Regions from separate parts of the Thalassotalea sp. SU-HH00458 genome, predicted to be linked through region 2. Evidence: predicted binding sites of a transcription regulator. Region 2 holds the regulator's gene; the other holds the start of a gene.
The links. Region 2 encodes FNR, which switches genes on or off when oxygen is low (the NO sensors DNR and NnrR bind a similar motif). Its sites were predicted from a motif close to TTGATCTAGATCAA; they were not measured.

Region 1 (8,172 bases), on a different contig from region 2:
GGCATCTTTTGCTAATAAAAATACCGTTGAAACTAAAGCTGCAAATAGCGCACTCAATGGTGAAAAAGGCACGCAAGTTATAATGGATTATAACGATAATCCGGTGGTGAGTAGCTGGGATTATATTCAGCTTAACAGTGGTGTTCGGTGGGCCATTATTTCTGAAATTGATGTTGCCGAAGCGTTTAATCCGATGACGTCTAACAATGAAGAATTTTATAAAACATATATTGAAAAATACGGTTATTACGACTTATTTTTGATTAATCCTGATGGCCATATTTTTTATACTGTTTCTAAAGAAGCTGATTTTAATACCAATATTTTAAAGGGGACATACGCTAACACAAATTTGGGAACATTAATCAAGAAAGTGAGCCAAACGAAACAATATGACATCATAGACTTTGCCCCATATGCGCCAAGTAATGATGAGCCCGCCGCTTTTATTGCGCAACCATTACTTGGCGCGAATGGGGAAACTTCGTTATTTGTTGCGTTGCAACTTCCACTTGAAGGCATTCAAACCATTATGGGTATCAGAGAAGGTATGGGAGAAACCGGTGAAAGCTATTTAGTTGGTAGTGATTTGAGGATGCGAAGTAACTCATTTATTGATCCCAAAGGTCATTCAGTAAAGGCGAGTTTTGCAGGCACTGTTGCCAATAATGGTGTTAACACTGAAGCGGTTAAACGAGCATTACAAGGTGAGAAGAATACGAATATTATACAAGACTATAATGGCAACCCAGTGTTGTCATCATTTGACCGTATTGAATTTGGTTCGTTTAATTGGGCGATAATTTCTGAGATAGATGAGCCTGAAGCGTTCGCTTCAATTAGAAGTAACACTTATTTTATGATGGGATTAATGCTCATCTTTACTCTTATTATTGCGGTAACGGGGTTGTGGTTTGCAAAACGAATTTCAACACCAATCATTGAAGTGGCCGCTGTTGCAGAAAAAGTGGCCAGTGGTGACCTGACGATGACCATTGAGCAAACCTCAACTGATGAAGTTGGTCAATTACAAAAGGCCATTAAACACATGGTGGCAAACCTATCGAGTATGGTGAGCACTATTTCAGGAATTTCCTTACAACAAGCTTCCACCTCTGAGGAATTAGCTGCAATCACCACACAAACGAATAAAACCGTTGCGGAACAACAATCTATTTCTGAACAACTCGCTACTGCGATGCAAGAAATGGGGTCTACGGTGAACGAAATTGCCCAAAGTACAGCAACCACATCAACAGCGGTAGATAACATTCAAGGGAAAGTACTCGATGGTTCAAATAAACTCAATGAAACTTATCAATCAATTATGAGCATGGCGACTCAAATTCAAGAATCAGAACAAAGTGTTAAACGCGTCAGAAGTGATTTTGACCAAGTTGTTCATATACTCGATGTAATAAAAGGCATTGCTGATCAAACCAACTTGCTGGCATTAAATGCAGCCATAGAAGCAGCAAGAGCGGGAGAGCAAGGGCGAGGTTTTGCTGTGGTAGCCGATGAGGTAAGACAACTAGCACAGCGAACTCAAGATTCAACCAAAGAAATAGATAATATGATCAACACCATAGTCAATGGTGCAAATTCGTCCGTTGAAATTATGTCAAGTAGTGTGACACATGCAACAGATGTGCAAGAGCATGCAAAAGAAGTGATGGAATTAAATAAAGTGGTTGAAAGTGAAATGCATCAGATCACTGACTTAAGTGCACATATTGCGACGGCAGCAGAAGAACAAGCCGTTGTGGTTGAAGAAATTCTACAAAATGTAGAAACCTTAAATGTTGGTGTTACCGAAACCAGTCATGCCACAGATAATATTGCAGAATCAAGTGTTGAGCTTGCTAGGTTAGCCACTGAATTAGAAAAAGAGTCGTCAGCATTTATTACCAAATAAATATAAAATTTGATTTTCGGTAAATTTGCAAGGTAACTATTTTGCTATGAGAATGGGGTGGCTAATGGGACTTGAACCCACGACAACCGGAATCACAATCCGGGGCTCTACCAACTGAGCTATAGCCACCACTGATATTACTTGAGGCGCCTTGTCCTATAGGTGACAGGAAAAGCGCGGAGAGTATATTGCATTTATATCTCGATTGACAAGAAAAATCTTTGCTTTATCGCCAAAGTGTCCAAAAGATGTACCTTTGACTTTATTTTTCAATAAATCTCATCGTTTGTTACTATAAATGACCGCTTATTACCGTTAGGTGAAATCATGTCTTTAGATAAGTTATCAGAACAACTTAAATCAAATGCCACACAAAAAATGCCGCCTGTTGAGTTGTGGGACCCACCATATTGTGGCGAAATAGATCTCCAGATAAAAGCGGATGGCCAGTGGTTTCATAATGGCACGGCCTTTAAGCGCATGTCTCTAGTTAAACTATTTGCTTCGGTATTGAAAAAAGAAGCCGATGAATATTTTCTCGTTACCCCGGTAGAAAAAGTCAAAATTACCGTAGAAGATGCCCCATTGTTGATCACACAATGGATTTGGTTAGATGATGAACAAACCGTCATGCAACTAACTACCAATTTAGATGATACGTTTATCTTGTCTAAAGAGCATCCGTTGACTATCTCTGACGATGGCGGTCTTTACGTCACCGTTCGCCGAAATTTGATGGCAAAAGTCCATCGAAATGTTTATTACCAGTGGGTTAATTTTGCCCAAGAAGTTGATCAAGAAAACGAGGTAGCCTTAGCCATCACCAGTGATAGTGAGCAGTTTATTTTAGGGTATTTAGAGTAAAGGCTGATTTATGCTATCTAAAAATACCTCGACTGTTTCACGAGTGATTTTTTTAATTAAATCACGCGTGAAAAACGTTGTTGATTGATGTGTTGTTTCATGTAGGCGTCGAAACTCATACAAATTATACGTATCAGTAAACGTGCCTTTTGATCGACATGAATGGCATCTTCCGTTAACTCAATAAGACCATCATTAATAAAAGGTGTTAACAGCAATAAATCTTCTGAAAAGTAATCATCAAATTGGATATCGTACTTTTGACTAATAGTATGTTTATTGAGGTGAAGATTACACATTAATTCACGGATCACTTCGCCGCGGATCACATCATCTTGGTTTAATTCTACTCCTTTAATCTGCGCGTTTTTTCTTGATTCAATCGCTTTATAATACTCTTGAAGCTCTTTAATATTTTGGCAAAAAGAGTGTCCGATATTACTGATTGATGATACTCCTAGCCCTAAAAGGTCACAATTGCCTTGAGTGGTATACCCTTGAAAGTTACGATGAAGAGTGCCATTTCTTTGCGCGATAGAAAGTTCATCATTCGGTTTGGCAAAATGATCCATACCAATAAAGTCGTAACCAAAGCCGCACAGTTTTTCGATGGCGAGTTTCATTAAAGCAAATTTTTGCTGTACATTCGGCAGCCATTCATCGCGTAATTTACGTTGTGCTGCAAACCGACTCGGAAGATGGGCGTAGCTAAATAATGAAATACGGTCAACATCCATTTCATGAGCTTTATGTAAAGTTCTGGTAAAGGTCTCTATGGTTTGATGAGGTAGCCCATAAATTAAATCTATATTTATGGATTTGAAGCCTACTTTTTTAGCATGAGCGATAAAATCACTAATAAATTCGGTAGATTGCACCCGATTGATGGTTTCTTGTACTTTTTGGTCGATGTCTTGAACACCAATACTAATGCGATTAAACCCTAAGTCATAGAGGTGTTCAGCTAAATTCATTTCAATTTCACGAGGATCTATTTCAATGCTCATTTCCACGTGTTCTGCAAAATGAAATTTCGATTTTAATAACGTCACTAGTTTTGTGATTTGTTGATGCGTTAAAAAGCTTGGTGTACCACCACCCCAATGTAATTGTTTTACTGTGTATTCAGTGAATAATTCGGCGCGCGCACTAATTTCTTCTGCAAGGTACTCTAAATAAGTGTCAGCTTTGCTGCGATGGCGGGTAATTACTTTGTTGCAGCCACAGTAATAACAAAGACTATGGCAGAACGGAATGTGAACATATAAAGATAATTCACGATTAGGAGAGTTTTTTATTGCTTTGATAAAGTCTTGATCTGAAAAATCATCATGAAATTCTAAAGCCGTTGGATACGAAGTATAGCGAGGACCACTGGTGTTGTACTTATTTAATAGTGTACTGTCGAAAAATTGATTGGCTTGCATGAGCGTTCACTAAACTAAAAAACTATGAGCTTATTATAATGAAGTGACAGCTTGTGTTATTGATCACGCTCAAGCTTTAGGTGAACTATTGTCTTAAATAAAATATCAGCTAATGTAACTCACATACTAAGTAAGAGCGGCGACCCTTTCAGCAGCATATTGATGTAAAGTGTTTACATTTTCTTTTACTGCATCGGCTAATCGCGCTTCAATTTTTACCCGCTCAAAGTCGAGTTTCATTCGCTCTCGTTTTTCAAGTTTTTTACGTGCTTCTAAAATCGGCATATGTTTTATCGCTTCATAGAGCTCAAAGATAGCAGGAAATTGTTGATGATGATTTTCGCTGGTTTTGAGGGAGTCGAGCAATACCGACAGTCGCCAGCAACCTTCAGAAATATCACATTGTTCTTCTTTCATTGCTCTGACGATAATCACAATACTGTCGAGTATTTTCTTGTCATGCTGATTGAGAGAACGCTGACGTTCTTGCTCTGCTTGCGCTTGCTGTGCGGTTTGTTTTTTTAATTGTCGTAAGAGTTTAATCGCATAAAACGCTAAGGATGCAACAATAAGAACAGCGATTACGATTAAGTAACTCCATGGATTTGCAAACATTTAAATACCTTACTCGAAATCTGAAAATTTATTATTGTCTAACTTATCCCACAATGCGTCTTCATCAACTTCAGTATTAGCTTGCTCTGTTGACACTAATTCATCGTCATCATCTAAGCCTAGTTGCTCTCTTAGGTTGCTATGACGATCCATTTTTAAATTAAAGTAGTCAATTTCTTCTTCGCTTAGCGCTATTTCATCGTCTTGTTTTTGTAAAATCTCTTGAATACGAGCATCCGCTTCGATTTCATATAACTCTTCTTCTAACGCTTGTTGGTTATCAACAACTCGGATGGCCGCTATTGGCGAGGCTTTAGTTTGTTTCGGTGTGGATTGTTTTTCCGCCATCGGGGCTTTGGTTAAGACGATGGGCGTTTTACTGCCAATTCTTGGATCTTTATTCGTCTTTGAAGCAGCATTTTTATTTTGCTTAACTTGTGCTTCTTGTTGACGGTTGCCTGGCGCCTTACCGTGCTTTTTCTTGACTCTTTTATTGCTCACTTCTACGGTTTTTTTTCTATCTTCTTTGTTGGCGCTAATAGGAGCAATACCCGGTTTTCTTGATTTTTTCTTACGTGACATAATTTTCGAAGTTGGTTAACGAGCAATAACGCTATTTTACGTTAGTTTGCGAGGAAAAGGGAAATTCAATGAAAATATATCGCTTTTTTCGATTTAAAGAAGAAAAAACGACGGCATTGCCGTCGTTCATGAGATTATAAATTTGACTTAAACTGCAAATATTATAGTCCAATTCTTAAGTGGTAATCCTAACCTATTAGCACAGTCCCTGTAATTTTGAGTAATTTATACAATGTTCCAGTATTGTTATTAAGCTTCCCTAGTCTTTTATTTTTTTTGGTCATCTTGACACTTTTTTAGGCTATCCCTACTGTCCCCCTGGACAAGAAATAAACGATCTTCCTTAACTTTAGTTAACCATCCCTATTCGAATTTATCATATTCTTTGAATACATATTGCTGTCCGTGCAACATCATCCTTTTTATTATTGCTACTTTGTAGCTGGAAATACTTTACCGAAGTGAACGAATGGAGCAAGTAATAAATAAAAATTAATTGACAATTTAATTGATGTTTATTTATTAACTTACTGTTTTTATTTGTTAAATTCATGTTACAAATTTATTAATAGTTATCGTATTTGTTATTTAATGGTCAATGTCTTACAAGATTAATAGCCATTATCTTACGCTAGGCTTGTTTGAATTTTATACGAATATTTTCGTGGATTAGTGATTGTCTACCATAGTAAAGCTATCTTTTCATCGCTAAGTTAATGAATTTTAAGCCGAGATTGATCAAGTAATAAAAAAGCCCATAGCTAGGATATGGGCTTTCAATGATGCATCATAAAAATAATTAACTGCTACAGAGTAACGTTAATCGTGCTCGTGTAACCATGCTGCATGTTTAGGGGCACGTTTTGTCACTGCCCATTCATCTATCATGGCATGTGCAACGTCATTTAATTGTTTATATTGCTCAGGCGTACCAATATCCGCGGCTAATTCCAAACGATGGCCACTAGGGTCGAAAAAATAAATTGATTTAAACACCCCATGATGAACGGGGCCTAATACTTCGACACCTTTTTCAACCAATGACTCTTTTGCGGCAACTAAAGCATCAACATCAGCAACTTTTAACGCCAAATGTTGCACCCAAGCTGGCGTATTATGGTCACGGTCCATATCATCAGAGTTTGGTAGTTCAAAAAAAGCTAATACATTGCCCATGCCTGCATCTAAGAAAATATGCATGTAAGGATCAGGTGCTTTGGTTGAAGGGACTTCATCTTCAGCGATAGCGAGAACTAAATCCATGTTTAGCTTATCTTTATACCACTCAACGGTTTCTTTAGCATCTTTACAACGATAAGCAACGTGATGCACTTTTTCAATTTTGATCATTTTAGTATCTCTGCTGTTATTGTCTTACTTTGGCTAAGTGTAATATAAAGTAACTTTTGTTACTAATTTGTGCGGCTTTCGCCTACACATAGTCTTGACGATATTGTTCGTTAATATTTACACTCAGTGTCAAAGTCATAACGACAGCGTTAAATAATGACCTGCCATTTTTGACTAAGTGCCTTGTCTGTTTCAGATAAAGTGACGCCAGTTAACGGTGAGTCTGTAAACTGCAATGTACTCGTTAATAACTGATCATCACGTAAATAATGACAAATCACCTCACTATTTTCAGGTAAATAATTGGCTAGTTGTTGTATCGACTTCTCCGTAGCATGCATATTATCGACAGCTATAATGACATCGTTTACGGCTAAACTGGCTTTGGCGGCAGGAGAATCTTCAATCACTTGACTAACTTTTAAGCCGATTGACTGTGGCTTATAGTGGGCGCCTATGTACGGTACATAGTTTGTGGTAATTGTGGTCTCCATTTTATTCAGTTCTTTGAATTTACTGGTATTGAATGAAACGCCAACCTTGCTTAATAATTCAGACAATTCAACTCGTTTGGCAGTATTTAGTAAATTTTTAAAATCGTCACTGATATCTTCATTACACAATATATTCACGATATTAATAAAATCTTCTTGCTGAGTACCGATATTTGGACGACCAAAATGTATCCATAATTCTTTCATTAAATGGTCTAAACTGTATTGACCTGATGATTTTTCGCGAATGGTTAAATCTAACCATAATGCAATTAAAGAGCCTTTTACGTAATAGCTAACAATATTATTTACGGCGTCAGGACCTTGTTGATAAAATTTAGTCCAAGTATAAAAACTTGATTGAGTGACACTTTGTTTAAGTTCGCCTTTACCACGATACACACGTGTTGCAGCTTTACTTAAAATGGCTAAATAGGCTTCAAAAGTAATGATCCCTGCACGAAATAGGGAAAAGTCATCATAATACGACGTGATCCCTTCATACGCCCATAATTGTTCCGTGTAAGACTCTTTATCTAGCTGATAAGGAATAAAGGCTTTAGGCTTTATCCGGCATATGTTCCAAGCATGAAAGTATTCGTGGGAACATAACGATAAAAATGCTTGATAATCATCTGATAACTCATGTGGAGTATTGGGATTAGGCAAGTCGAAACGACTGGCTTGTAAAATGGTGGAGTTTTTATGTTCAAGGCCACCAAATCCATCGGCTAATAAATGGGTGATAAACCAATATTCTTTAAAAGGAACTTCACCAAATAAATTAATATGGTGTTGGCAAAGCTTACTCACATCAGATGAAATTCTGGCACGGTCACCATAATGTTTACTGGTGAAAACCATATGGTGAATCACGCCTTCCACTTCAAATTCAAAACTGTCGAAATCGCCAATGGCAACAGGG
Region 2 (8,172 bases):
TCTTCTACCGCTAAGGTTATTTTTTTATCTTCACTAAATTCAACGGCATTACCAATTACTTTATCAAGTAGCTGAGCAATGTGCTCTGGAGAGCCCACCATCATAACGTTTTGATCGGGGAAGTTAGCTAGAAATTGATAGTTTTCATAAATTTGACGATAACCTTGTAAACAGCCGTTTAAAACCTGATAAAAATTAAACTTAGTTTTGTCGGTATTTTTTAACATTTGTTCTAATCGGGTTGCTTCACTCATATTGGTTAAAATTAAATTGAGTCGATTTAGTCCTTGTTGTGCTCGCTCAATATAAGCATTTGAATGAGAAGATTGTTGTTTTTGCAAGGTTAAATTTTCTAATGATGTTCTAACCACAGCAATCGGTGTTCTTAACTCATGAGAAAGCCGAGAAGACATGTTCTCCAGATAATGGTTATATTGACTTAATCGACTTACCGCGGTGGCAAAACTTCGTGATAGATCACCAATTTCATCGTTATTCGTTGATGCGATCATCACTTCATTAATTCTGCCGTGTTCATCAATGGCTTGCTCAGCTTGATTACGTAGGGCTCTGATCCTATTCGAGATCCTAGTTGCGAAAAAAAAGAATGCCATAATACCAAAAAGTATGATGGCTAATATGCTGGTAAATAATTTTTCCAGTGCTTGGTTTCTGACCGTGCGAATACCATTATTGGTTTCTTCAACAATAACAGCACCATGGACTTTATTACCAAAATAAATTGGATACGCTGCGGTTAAAATAACGGCTTTATTATCGCTGGAAAGTCGCCATTGAGACTGCGGAATACCTTGTAAGGCGGATTCAATATGTTTACCTGTCAGGTTTTGGGCATCATAAAGTTGATCAATAAATGCTTTCGGTGGTTGGGTTAATAATCGGTTAAATAATGGTTTCAATAAAGATTGTAACTCGGTACGCCAATCTTCTTGATTTTGATTAATTTTATTTTTTTGCCAAAGGCCATTGGCCTGTTGAATATCGCCTGCTTTGGCGAGTACGCGATGATGTTGGTCGACAACCCATACACTTGAATTGGTGTAACTCATGCCTTTAACAATACGTTCTATTTCTGGAGAGGGCACGAGTATTGTGCCTAACGAATCTTTATTGGCTGTATTCGCGCTGGCTATAATACTGTTTGTTTGTCCAAACCTCTCATCAACATCGTGAATAGCAAAGGCTAAATTATCACTAATATTTTTTAACGGGATCCGAAACTCAATATTATAACCTTGGGTCGTTTCAAGCCATTTTCCTTGGATAAACAGAGCCGGGGTTGGAGGAGTAAGATCGTCATTTTGTATTTGAAAGATATCTAACCATCCAGCTTGCTTATTTGCGACAAGATAGCGTTGAAATTTACCTTCAGGAGTTGTGAAAGCCAGCTCTAAACGGTCATTCAGATTAATACTGCGGGCGTTTTTATCACGGTAAATGACTTTATCATCGACAACGCTGACGAAAAAATACAAATACTTATCATATTTGCCAACGGCTGCTGTGTAATTATTTGAGAGCTTTTCAAGCGGTAAAGTTGCTTTGGAATCGCTATTGGTCACTTGGTTATTAACACCGTAATAATGCGATTTAGCGAGATAGTTTGGCCAATCTTGGTGACTGCCATCTAAATTTATTGGATGGTTCAGTTGATAACCATATAAATCTTTCCCTTTTTCGACACTTGGTAAAAAGCTCGCTTGGTTATTAAACAGATTGGGGCGCTCATGCAATGCCGTGGCAAGGGCGCGTGCAGTGCCAATAATGGTTTGCTCTTGACCAAACCTTAAATATTTTTCCATCTCCCACACATATTGATAGCCAAACCAAGGAATAACGACTAAAAAGGATGAAAGTAATAATAACTTACTGCGTAAACCAAACCTAAACTTCATACTTGAGAAGTTACCTTGTTATTGACACTTGTTGTGTTTCCTTGCTCCCATCGATAACCCATGCCATAAACCGTTTCAATACAGTCAAAATCTTTGTCACGAAGATTAAATTTTTTCCTGATCCGTTTAATATGTGAGGTGATTGTACTGTCATCAACATAAATTTTAGAATCTTGCATCAGTTGTTGGCGGTTTTTAACATGACCAGGAGTTTTGGCTAAGGCATAAACCATCCAAAATTCTGTTATTGTTAAATCAATTAGCTTATCTTGCCATTTTACCGTCATTCTTTGACTATCGATGGTTAAATCATTGACGGTGAGTAAATGATCTTGTTCAGTGGGTTTATTTAAAGCGTCTTCACGTCTAAATAACGCTGAAATTCTTGCGGTTAAATGAGGTAAGCTAATATCTTTGGTTAAGTAGTCATCTGCGCCAATGCGCAAACCCGACACAGTATCGACATCATTGTCACGGGCGGTTAAAAAAATAATCGGTAAAGTCACCGATAAATTTCTTAACCATTGGCATAAAGTGAAGCCGCCATCATATTCTTGTTCTAGGCCAATATCTAAAATAACTAAATGAGGTAACTTAATACTAAAGGCTTGTGTCGCTGAAGCTCTATTGGCATAAGTTTGAACTTGATAACCTTGTGCTCTAAGTACATCAGCATAGTTTTCTCTAATCGCGGCTTCATCTTCGACGATAGCAATTCTTTTTGACATTTATATATCTTTACCTAAATCGACTTGACTCAAGTTATTTGAGACGTATCTGTTTTATTGACAACGTCACTATATAAAAATTTATCAATAAATTCCTGAATTTCGTCACATTGCCATATTGTTGCCACATTTGTTTATTGCATTGCCATTATTGTGACCTTTTAATGGCATTTTTACTTGGTTTAATAAAGTCATCACAAAGAAGCGAAGACAACGCTTAAATTTTAACTTTAACTAACTATCAATAATGGTGGCATTATGAAAAATTCAACTTTAAATCAAGTGACGATAAAAAAAACTTGCTTAGCATGCTTTGTAGCAACCTCATTAATTTCAACACCCTTAATGGCAAATGATGATGTAAAAACGAGTGAATTGACTAAAGCAGAGCAACATAAACAAAACGAAAATATTGGCTTTGGAAGTGGTCTTGTATTAGGGGCTGTAGTAGCAGGGCCAGTAGGGGCTTTTGTTTCAGGGATCCTAGGTGTGTTTACAGCAAAACATATCAATGTCAGTAATGATAAAGATGAGTTAGTAGTGCAACTTTCAAAAGAACAGAATAACCATCAACTTGCCCTAGCAAATTATCAGCGAAAAATGGAGCAAATTGAACAAGAATACCAAAATGAATTACTCGCATTACAAAACAGTCAACACAATACAACACAATTACAAGCTGAAAACTTATTAATGAGTTTACAATTTTCAACTGGGTCAAGTGATATTCAACCGCATTATCAAGGTCAAATTGATTCGTTAGCGAGTTTACTCAAGCAAGCGCCTGAATTGATGATTGATTTATCAGGTTATACCGATTTACAAGGTAACGAAGCGCTTAACCATGCCTTATCAATTGCTCGAGTCAATGCGGTTAAACATGCTTTAATAGATAAAGGAATAACAGCTGAACGCATCAACTTATTTGCTTATGGAGAAGAGTCTCCGGTTGTCGCTAATAATCAGCAAGAAGTTAGTTTTTATGATCGACGCGTTGTTATCAAACTTAAAACTAGTCATGATTCAACAGGAGAGTCTTTAAAGCAACAACAAATGGTGGGAAATTATTAACGCTAATTCGAAGAATCATGGTACTAGATAGCGGTAAAGTCACAAAGAAAACCAAGACGTTATTTTAATAGCCTATTACGTCAATATAGAGCGACTATTTTTCAATAGTGGCTCTTTTTCTATGGTAAATAAATTATCTTGTATTCGACAAATTCTTTTTCATTTTGACAGTCATAACATGATTATTAACGTGTATAAAACAGCCATTAACGCTAAAAATCATTTCTGAAAATTGAATGGACGTGCTGTCGGGAAATTTTACATAAGTAAAAGCATAATAATTCCACCTTCTGTAACTTTATGATTCTTAGTGAATTACTGGGATGGCATCTTTTATGCTTTCTAATATTTTTAACGTACTTTTAGCCATACATAAATACCTTTCATTTTTGATGAGAAGGGATTAAAAGGAAAACTCAAATGAAATACAAATTTCTGAAAGGCTTAGTTACTAGCTTTGCATTGGCCATTAGTTGTACATCAAATGCAGCATTAATCTATGGTTCAGATCCCATAAGTGCAGGTACACCATTAACCGTGTTTGATACTAATACAGGCACAACTACCGTTTTAGGTTCGAGTCTTTGGAATTTAGGCTTAGCCTTTGATAATAGTAACTCACTTTTTGGGATAAATGGTACTTCTGTCTATTCAGTTGACATTAATAATGGCTCAACCTCACTTATCGGCAGTGGACTTTGGCAAGGGAGTTCAGAGTCAGCAACCTTTGATTTAAATAACAACTTGTTAAGCGCTACCAGTACTGGTTTATATAGTATCAATACCTCTAATGCGGCGACAACTTATTTAGGAGCATTTGTAGGGCATAGCTCATACGATGGAATATCAGTTGCAACAACCAATGTAGAAACTATTTTAGGAACCTTTCTTGCAGGTTCTATCTTTGCTGTTGACTCTGGTCAATTGTATGTTATTGATCCTAATACACTAGTTTCTACTTTTTTAATGTCTGCACCAGCAAGTGAAACGATCGCTTTTGATGCCAATGGGAATTTATATGCTAATGACTATACTAATGGTTATTATCTTTTAGATCTCGTCAATCAAAATCATACATTTCTAGGGGGAAGTGGACATTTTGGCTCTGCTGTATATGGCGCATACTCTCCTCAAACAGACGTTCCTGAACCTTCAACACTAGCTATTTTTGCTTTGGGCTTAATAGGGTTGGCTTTCCGTAAATTTAACCAAAAAGGTTAAATATTTACGTGGTAATGTAAAACACTGATCAATTAGATCAGTGTTTTTATTTTTAAAGACAAACAACACCATATCTAACGTTGATGTTGAGCCGTTTTGGGCTGTTATTTTAAATTGTCTCCATCAGAATCAATCAACATTAGTCTGTTAAAGTTCTTTCATCACTTTTGTTAATTAATTTTCTTGATAAATATAAAAATAAAAATAAATATTTTTACTGAAAAAATAAGCCGCTTTGCTATTTCAGCAAAACGGCCCTAGTAGATAAAACAAGCAATGTGTTACCTTGTTTGCGTATTAAACTTATTATTTAATACATTGATAAAATGGTCTTTAACATAAGCGTTAATTTGCAAGTGGTGAAACATATCCATCCGGTTTTAAGGCTAAAACATCACAGTTTAAATTATCAATTAAATGTTCAGCAGTATTCCCGATCAGGGCAGCGGATAATCCTGTTCGGCCAATAGTACCTAAGATCACTAATTCTGCATCTAATTCGTCTGCCAGCCTGACAATGATATCTTCTGGTAAACCTTCTTCCACATGGGTGTGCTCTTTACTGATTGCAAACTGTTGAGCATGCTCATCCATCGCTTCTATATGATGACTTAACATGGATTCGTTGTATTCGTTTGCATTAAATTCAGGGATCTCAATTGCGATATTAACGGGAGTGCCAGGGAAAGAGTTGACCAAATGAACATTTGCCTTGATCAATTTTGATAGATTGATCGCTTCTTCTGTGATTTTTACATTTAAAGATTGATGCTCTGCTTCAGCACTGCCTACATTGAGTGCCGCGACAATATTGCCATTCATTGGCCATAAATGATCTTTCACTAATAAAACAGGACAGGGACATTTTCTTAATATATGCCAATCAGTTGGCGTGAATATGACTGATTTTAATTTATCGTGCTGATGTGTTCCTTTAATGACTATGTCATAGCCATTATTTAATACTTCTTCAATAATGGGTTCAAAAGGTCTATTGTGCCAAATTACTTTAGTATCTATTGCAATATTATCGTGCGGTAAAACGTTAATTAACTCATTCAACCATTGAATACGATCATTAATTAATGAGTTGCGCATAGCTTCACGCTCATCGTTTGACAGCATGGTAGTCATCTCATAAGAAAAATCATATATCGAAAGGAAAGCTGTGATGGTGGCCTGAGTTTGTTTGGCTAATTCAATTGCTCTTTTTAAGGCTTTTTGATCTTCAGTGGTTGGATCTATGATTGCTAATATTTGATGATACTTTTCCATATTCGCTCCAGAATAACTCATGTTAATGATTTACTATCAGTATAGTTATATTCTTATATAACACATAGTTGAAGATTGTTTTAAATCAATAAATTGGTCGTTTTGAAGGAAAAGTTAAGCAAGCAAATACTTTGCAGATGTTTGAGATATATTTACGCAAGGCAAAAGTATGTGGGAGAGTGATGTGCTGCTATAGCGCAGCACAATCTTCAAGCTTATCGCTGTCTAAAATTGTAATAAGCTTGCCATCAACTTTAATTAAGTCATTTTTATTGAATCGATTTAATAACCGACTAATTGTTTCAACCGTTAAGCCGATATAATTGCCAATATCACTGCGAGTCATCGTCAACCTGAACTCAGTGGCTGATAATCCCCTAGCGTGATAACGGGCGCTTAAGGCACATAAAAATGTAGCAAGACGCTGCTCAGCATTCTTACGGTTCAATAAAGTTAACATTTCTTGATCATTTTTAATTTCAGAGCTCATCATACGAAGGATTTGCTTTTTAAGCTTTGGCATATGATTAGATAAATTATCTAAGGTATTATAGGGGATTTCACAAACCATTGAAGTTTCTAATGCTTTTGCAAAACTCGGATGTTCAGACTCTGCTATGGCATCAAACCCTAATAAATCTCCTGCTAAATGGAAGCCGGTAATTTGTTCTTCACCACTTTCGTTTACCGTAAACGTTTTGAAAGTGCCAGAGCGTATAGCGTATAAGGACTGCATAGTTTGACCATCTTGAAAAAGCTGCTCACCTTTATGGATAGGGCGTTTCCGGTCAATGATTTCATCAAGGGTTTCTAACTCTTTTTCATCAAGAGAATACGGTAGACAAAGTTCACTGATGCTACAATTTTGGCAATGAATATGTTGTTGTGATGCGCTTTGATTCTTGTACATATTTTCCTTAACATCTAAGTTAATTATCCACTTCGAGTATGGTATTAGAACATTTGTGTATATGCAAATTTTAGCGTCAAGATACCATAACTTATTAGTAATAACGCCATAGTTTTTCTAAAATAATTATTTTGCATTAATAGCTTTATAAAAGTAAAACCAAATGAAACCGTCAATAACGCAGGTAAAGTACCAAGCCCAAAAAACATCATGATCAAACCTCCTTTTATTGCGTTGCCGCTGGCTAAAGACCAGGTTAATGTTGAATAAACTAAACCACATGGTAACCAACCCCATAAGGTACCTAAAAGGAAAGATTTCTTTACACTCTTTATCGGAATTATCTTTTTACTTAAAGGCGATAAGTGTTGCCAAAGGTGTTTACCAATTACTTCAACTTTTGATATCCATAATAACCATTGACCAATGTATAATCCGAGCAAGATTAAAAAAATACCGGCAATAATTTTTAAAGTGACAATAGGAAATCCTAAGTGTTTAATTGCGAGTGAGCCGGTTAAACCTGCGATAGCACCTATCAAAGAATAAGAAAATATTCGCCCTACGTTATAGCTTAATATAAAGGGGGTTTTGTTTATTTGTTGCGGTAGTGCAGACGTAAGCATGGTGGTAATGCCTCCACACATCGCAATACAATGTCCACCACCTAATAAACCGATGACGAAGGCTGATAGAAAATCTAATTCCATACAAAGACAATATCTTTTACTGACAATCTTGGCAGGAGGTTAACATTATTCATCACAGGTAAAAAACAATTTATCACTTTTCAAAGGTTCCTAAAGAATGTTTAACGACATAAAATAAACAATCATTTTTGGCGATAAACTCGTTTGTTGTAGCTTTAAATATTCTCAAATGAGTTGCACAGACTAATTGATTGTCTCGTAAAGTGAAAAATTCGTCGATAACGTTTTCTTGATCTTCATTTAATAATTGTAAATTTTTTAACCCTTTTGAATCTAACCAACCTAGCATTTGACCTTGATGAGCGCCACCATAATTAAATTGCTCAATATTATCTAATAAC

Region 1: a site for FNR is predicted at 4,266-4,279, ahead of hemN (oxygen-independent coproporphyrinogen III oxidase). Genes of this name have one in related genera too.

The regions. Positions count from the first base shown of each region.
Region 1 is NZ_BAABWW010000004.1:325,998-334,169, reverse strand. It holds gene ABXH06_RS08450 (methyl-accepting chemotaxis protein) at 1-1,915, shown strand, start outside; tRNA gene ABXH06_RS08445 (tRNA-His) at 1,969-2,044, opposite strand; gene ABXH06_RS08440 (DUF1285 domain-containing protein) at 2,243-2,779, shown strand; gene hemN (oxygen-independent coproporphyrinogen III oxidase) at 2,836-4,206, opposite strand; gene ABXH06_RS08430 (DUF2489 domain-containing protein) at 4,333-4,821, opposite strand; gene yihI (Der GTPase-activating protein YihI) at 4,831-5,403, opposite strand; gene ABXH06_RS08420 (VOC family protein) at 6,223-6,753, opposite strand; gene ABXH06_RS08415 (M61 family metallopeptidase) at 6,903-8,172, opposite strand, start outside.
Region 2 is NZ_BAABWW010000013.1:27,931-36,102, reverse strand. It holds gene pdsS (proteobacterial dedicated sortase system histidine kinase) at 1-1,916, opposite strand, end outside; gene pdsR (proteobacterial dedicated sortase system response regulator) at 1,913-2,644, opposite strand; gene pdsO (sortase-associated OmpA-like protein PdsO) at 2,903-3,715, shown strand; gene ABXH06_RS16735 (PEP-CTERM sorting domain-containing protein) at 4,136-4,936, shown strand; gene uspE (universal stress protein UspE) at 5,282-6,211, opposite strand; gene fnr (fumarate/nitrate reduction transcriptional regulator Fnr) at 6,402-7,121, opposite strand; gene ABXH06_RS16720 (sulfite exporter TauE/SafE family protein) at 7,166-7,831, opposite strand; gene ABXH06_RS16715 (M14 family metallopeptidase) at 7,905-8,172, opposite strand, start outside.